DNA from 2 places in the Tepidimicrobium xylanilyticum genome. Region 2 is predicted to be linked to the other one. Evidence: a T-box and tRNA genes for the amino acid it is inferred to sense, from the RefSeq annotation. Region 2 holds a T-box; the other holds one or more tRNA genes.
What was found. A T-box is a leader RNA that pairs with one kind of tRNA and senses whether it is charged. The one in region 2 lies ahead of BLV68_RS10855 (valine--tRNA ligase), so its partner is inferred to be a tRNA-Val.
Positions count from the first base shown of each region.

Region 1: it has a tRNA-Val gene. The T-box ahead of BLV68_RS10855 (valine--tRNA ligase) is inferred to sense a tRNA for this amino acid. The anticodon was not compared.

Region 1 is NZ_FNNG01000007.1:77,151-80,584, reverse strand. Features, by position in the region: gene BLV68_RS08855 (stalk domain-containing protein) at 1-124, shown strand, start outside; gene BLV68_RS08850 (DUF445 family protein) at 239-1,699, shown strand; tRNA gene BLV68_RS08845 (tRNA-Val) at 1,740-1,815, opposite strand; gene BLV68_RS08840 (leucyl aminopeptidase) at 1,909-3,357, opposite strand.
Region 2 is NZ_FNNG01000010.1:80,554-83,987, forward strand. Features, by position in the region: gene BLV68_RS10845 (ABC transporter substrate-binding protein) at 38-1,048, opposite strand; gene pgsA (CDP-diacylglycerol--glycerol-3-phosphate 3-phosphatidyltransferase) at 1,232-1,768, shown strand; T-box leader at 1,819-2,031, shown strand; gene BLV68_RS10855 (valine--tRNA ligase) at 2,091-3,434, shown strand, end outside.

The sequences.
Region 1 (3,434 bases), on a different contig from region 2:
TAGCTATCAGGGTGCCTGGGCTTTAAAGAGGGCTGGATATGCAACAGACCCTGAATATGCATTGAAATTAATAAGAATTATTAAACAATATGAATTGGAGAAATTGGATATAATAGATATATAATATTAAAGGCCAACCATTTCGTTTTTTGGTTGGTCTTTAATATTATTGGTTGACATGGGTAAATATTCAATTAAAATATTATTAGAATATGGAAATAATGTAAGAGGTGAAGACGTGAATTATATAATACCAGTAATAGTAGGTGCAGTTATAGGATATATTACCAATTGGATTGCCATAAAGATGCTATTTAGGCCTCATTATGAGAAGAGAATATTTAATATACCCATCCCTTTTACTCCAGGTCTAATCCCAAAGGAGAAGAATAGGATTGCTAAAAGTATAGGGGAGGCGGTAGGAGAGTATTTGCTTTCGCCAGAGATAGTAGTAAATTCATTGCTTAAGGATGATGGTTCTATAGATAAACTTATAATAAATTATATGAAGAAGCTTAAGACTGATGATAGAACTTTAAAAAGCATAATTTTAAGCTTAAACTATGGTGAATTTGAAAAGTTAAAGGGAAGTATTAAGACAAAGTTAGCCGATATAATAGTTTTACAATTTTGTAAAGACCAATTTAAAGATGGACTGATTAATTTGATCGATGAATATATATTTATAGATTCTAAGGGTAGTATATATGGAATCATGCGAGAAATACTAAAAAATATGTTCAATTTATTGGTTAAGTCGGAGGAAGTTAAAAGGGAATTAAATGTTTTATTGATGGAGAAAATTAATCAATTTGCACAAGATGAAAGAACCCTATATGAAGTTATTCCAGAAGAGATTATCAGTAGGCTTAAGGATACAATCATTCAGAATGAACAGGTTATAATTACATCACTGAAGGATGTATTGGATAATCCAAAGATACAGAACCAATTAAAAAAGTGGATTGCTGAAATGTTTTCTCATAACATGAATAAACTAATTGCCATATTTATTAGTCCAGAGCTTATATCGGATAGAATAGTAAACCTATTGGATGAATATATAAATAATCCTGATAGGAACAAGGATATCATATCCTTTATATTGCTTGTCGTAGATAAAGTTCTTAAAAAGGAAGTTAGATATGTGTTTGGAGGCCTTACAAAAGAGCTAAAAGAAGAGGATATGTTGCTGGTTTCTGAATTTATTATCCAAGGTATTTTGAAGGAATATAATCAATATAAAATAATAGATAAACTAGAGGAAAGGCTAAAATCTGAAGAAGAAAATATTAAGAGATGTCTATTAGCTTTTATAAGGGGAGAGTTAGAGAAGTTCTTAGATTCTAATAACTTTTATAATTATATACTTTTTATTGTAAATAATGCGATTGAAAGCATTTTAAACAGGCCCATATCATCCTTAATAGTTAATATTAATGAAGATGACATTTTAAGTATAGTTAATTTTTTGAAGATTATAATAGAAAATTTAATAAAAAATCAATTGCCTAATATGGTGAAGGCTTTCAATATTTCCAAGATAGTAGAAGACCAGATAAATGGTTTTGATGTAGCCTTTACAGAAGAACTTATACTTGAGATTGCTAACAGGGAGCTAAAAGCCATAACCTGGTTAGGAGGCCTATTAGGTGGGATAATAGGCTTATTAACCCCAATACTTACGATGCTTTATTGATATAAAAAAGGAACTAAGGATATCCTTAGTTCCTTTTGTGTGGTGGGCGATATTGGATTTGAACCAATGATCTCCACGATGTCAACGTGGCGCTCTAACCCCTGAACCAATCGCCCAAGGCTATTTATATTCTAGCATATTTCGAATGGGATTTCAATAGGAATTGTTAACGCCCTTTCCTATACTAGAGAAGAGCGTTAACAATCATACTAGTAATTTTTAAAATTCTTTGCTAGATAATATAGAGTCTTTACTGGCACTCCTGTAGCCCCTTTAGGTAGATATCCTCGAGCCTTGCTGCTATAGGAGGTTCCGGCAATATCCAAGTGAACCCATGGAGTACTGTCAACAAATTCTCCTAGGAATAGGCCAGCAGTTATGGTTCCTGCTCCTCTGCCGCCAGTATTCTTTAAATCTGCAAAATCCCCTTTATTTAATTCCTTGTATTCTTCATTGTTTGGAAGCTCCCAAACTGGCTCTCCTGCTATTTGGCTTGCCTTTTTAACCTCTTCCATAAAGTCTTCATTATTGGTAATAGCTCCCGTATTTATATTTCCTAAGGCCACCACACAAGCACCAGTTAATGTTGCCACATCTATAACCTTATTTGCTTTTAGGTTTTTTACAGCATACCATAAGGCATCGGCCAGTGTAAGCCTTCCTTCTGCATCGGTATTTAAAATCTCTATAGTCTTTCCTGACATGGAGCCGATGATATCTCCAGGTTTATAGGCAGTGCCAGATATTAGGTTTTCACAAGCAGCTACTACCGCTACCACATTTTTATCTAGCTTAGATTTGGCAATGGCTTTCATAGCACCTATTACTGCCGCAGCCCCTGCCATATCGGTGAACATGGTATTCATGCTATCTCCTGGTTTTATGCAGTAGCCACCAGAGTCAAAGGTTAGGCCTTTACCAACTAAGGCTAACTTTTCTTCGGCTTCTTCATTGCCCTTGTATTCCATCACTATCAATTGAGGTTCCTGAGCAGAACCCTTGGAAACGGCTAGGAAGGCCTCCATACCCAATTCTTCTATTTCCTCTTGGCCATAAACTTTAACATCTACTCCTAATCCTTCTAATTCTTCCTTAGCCTTTTCTGCTAGTATTTTAGGAGTCATGGTCATAGCAGGTTCATTGACTAAATCCCTTGCTAAGAATACACCATCTATGATGTTTTTAACTTCCTCAATGGCTTTATCAATTGCTTCTGCCTTCTTACCCTCTATTATATTTAAGTAAACTTCTCTTACGCTGGGTTTTATCTTCTTTTGGCTTAGGTATTTTTCAAAGCTGTATTCAGATTGTAACAACCCTTCTATCATTCCTTGAATTTCATCAATATAGCAGATGTTTTTAAATTCAGGTACTTCAACTTGGATACTTTCAACTTTAAACTTCATAAGCTCTTTTCCAGCCTGATAATAGGCCTTTCTAATGGAGTCTACAGTAAGCTTTTCTTCTTCACCTAATCCTATTAATACTACCTTATCCCCCTTATATCCTATATCAGCATATACTTCTCCAACTTTTGCTGAAAATATTTCTTTCTCCTTTAAAAATTGATATAGTCCATCAAAATCATCTATTTTTTCACTGCCTTTAAATACAGGTATTAGTTTTACTTCTCCACCCTTACCGATTTTAAAATCCATGCAACCATTCCTCCTTTCTTAGTTAGTATAATTTTACCAAAATCCATGGTTAATCTCAAATAAATTCTATATTAGGA
Region 2 (3,434 bases):
AGGGGAATAACCCATACTGGGTTTCCCCTCTACAATTTTATTTTTTAATGTTTTCCATAGCTCTAATTGCAAAATCAGTAGTTACTATCTTATCATAGTCTGCTCTTTTATCCAATTCTCCTGCCAGCTCCATTATATGCATCATATGCTTTAAACCTTCTTCTGTAATGATTAAATCTGGTTTCCAGCTGTCCTGCTCCCTGTATCTTTCTATAAGCTTAACTAGTATTTCGTGGTCTGTATCTGGGAATTGAGGTTTTACAGCTTCTGCAATTTCTTCAGTAGTATGGCTCTGAACCCATAACATAGCTTTATAAATGGCATTGGTAAATTTCTGTATAATTTGAGGATTTTTTTCTATATAGCTCTTAGTAGCAGAATAACAAGTATAGGGTATATATCCTCCTTCTTTACCAATGGAAGCTACTACATAGCCCTTTCCTTCCTTTTCTAGGGTAGCTGCTACAGGTTCAAACAAGGTTACGTAGTCACCTTCTCCACCAATAAAAGCTCCTGCAAGAACATCGAATTGGATATCTGTTCTTAAATTCACATCTACTCCGGGAGTAAGCCCATGTTTTTTTACTACATACTCTAAGGTCATATAGGGCATACCGCCCTTTCTTCCGCCCAATACCTCCTTTCCTTTAAGTTTATTAAAGGTGAAATCTGGATCTGGTTCTCGTGCTACCAGAAAAGAGCCATCTCTTTGTGTTAATTGGGCAAAGTTTATTGCATAGTCCTCTCTCCCTTGGTTATAAACGTATACGGAAGCTTCTGGCCCCATAAAACCAATATCTGCTTCACCACTTAATAAAGCTGCCATACATTTGTCTGCGCCTTTGCCATCTGTAAGTATGATTTCAAGACCTTCTTCTTCAAAAAAGCCTTGGGTTATTGCAACGTATTGAGGAGTATAAAAAAGGGAGTGGGTAACTTCTATCAATCTGACTCTTTGGAGTTCACTCTTTTTACATCCCGTTAAACCAATAGATAATATTAAAGCTGTTATTAGGAACAAGGGTATAAATTTAAAAACCTTTGACAAATGTATCCCTCCTATAATATTATTAATATTGTAAGCCATCTTTATAGCTATAATATTCTGATTATTTTTTTTAGTTACAGTTTAAATATATAGTGATGAATAAAAAGATGATAAATTGGGATTCTATTTTAATAATTATTTGAAAATAAATAGATTAATAGATTCTTGAAAAGAGGTTGTGTTATGAATATTCCTAATATACTAACTATATTTAGGATCTTGCTTGTACCTATTTATTTGATTCTTTTTTATTCAGCTAATAAAAACCGTATAATTTATGGAGCAATTGTATTTATATTAGCCGGAATAAGTGATTTTTTAGATGGACATATTGCAAGAAAGTATGATTTGAAAACTAAATTGGGTGCAGCTTTAGATCCATTAGCGGATAAATTGATGACTTTTGCAGTACTTATAAGTTTTACTACAGAAGGTCTTATACCGTTTTGGGTTTTGCTAATTATGGGAGCCAAAGAAGGATTAATGATTATAGGTGGGTTTATGCTATATCTTTTAAAGGATAAAAAAGTTCTTCCCTCTAATAAATATGGGAAAATTGCCACGTTTTCCTTTTATGTTGCAATCTTATCTATAGTATTTAAATTTCCTGACCCTAATATAACTAAGATATTGATTTTAGTTACGGTGGTTTTAAACATGTTGGCATTTATAAACTATTTAATTATTTTCCTGTCTAAAGATAGTAAAAACTATATTTGATTTATTGACAAAGATAAACATTATCTGTATAATAATTTCTAACAATTCCATATGATACGATGAGGAAGAGGAGTAGGTAACTAACCTAGACAGAGAAAAAGCCCTTGGCTGAGAGGCTTTCATAGGCAATGGTTACTGAAGGTAGCTTCTTAGTATTCTAGCTGAAAACAGTAGGCTAGAACGGTTTATCCGTTATATAGAATAAGTGCCATAATATTTTTGTGGAATTAAGGTGGTACCGCGAATTACCCTTCGTCCTTAAACTATAAGACGAAGGGTTTTTAATTATAGATTAATAAAGGAAAGAATAGGAGGGTTAGACATGATAGAGAATTTGTCAAAAACCTACAATCCAAAAGATTTTGAAGATAGATTATATAAGTTTTGGAAAGAAAAAGAGTATTTTAAAGCCCACATAAATTATGATAAAGAACCATATACCATTATGATGCCTCCACCAAATGTTACTGGAAATCTTCACATGGGTCATGCTCTAAACAATACTATTCAAGACATCCTTATACGCTGGAAGAGGATGCAGGGATATGAGGTATTATGGCTACCAGGAACGGACCACGCCAGCATTTCTACAGAAGCAAAAGTAGTAGAAAAAATTAGATCAGAGGGTAAAACCAAAGAAGAGTTAGGCAGAGATAATTTTTTAAAAGAAGCTTGGGAGTGGACCAAAAAATATGGAGGAAATATAAATAACCAATTGGAAAAGTTGGGAGTTTCCTGCGATTGGAGTAGAGAAAGATTTACATTAGATGAAAGTTTGAGCAATGCTGTAAAAGAGGTATTCATTAGATTATATGAAAAAGGTTTAATATATAGGGGTAATAGGATAATCAATTGGTGTCCAGACTGCAAAACGGCTATTTCAGATGCAGAAGTAGACCATGAGGAAACTTCTGGACATATATGGCATATAAGGTATCCGATAAAGAATGAAGATGAGTTCATTGTTATTGCTACTACGAGACCTGAAACCATGTTGGGAGATTTGGCAGTTGCAGTAAATCCCAAAGATGAGAGGTATGTGAACTTTATTGGAAAGACAGCCATACTTCCACTGGTTAATAGGGAAATACCAATTATTGCCGACGAATATGTAGAGATGGATTTTGGCACTGGAGCTGTTAAAATAACACCTTCTCACGACCCAAACGATTTTGAGGTAGGGTTAAGACATAATTTAGGTCATTTAATAATAATGAATGAAGATGGAACTATTAATGAAAATGGCGGGAAATATAATGGATTAGATAGATATGTAGCTAGGAAGTTGATTGTAGAGGACCTTGAAAAAGAAGGTTATTTAGTAGAAATTAAAGAACATGTCCATAGTGTTGGACATTGTGAAAGATGTAAAACCGTTGTAGAACCACTAATATCCAAACAATGGTTTGTCAAGATGGAACCTTTAGCTAAACCAGCTCTAGATGCTTATAAGGAAGGAAAATTAAGATTTATTCCAGAAAGGTTTGGAAAAATTTACACCCATTGGTTAGAAGGTATTAAGGATTGGTGTATATCGAGGCAACTTTGGTGGGGGCATAGACTACCTGTATACTATTGTAAAGACTGCGGTGAGGTAATAGTCACGAGAGAAGAACCAGAAAGATGTACTAAATGTAATAGTACCAATATGTATCAAGATTCAGAC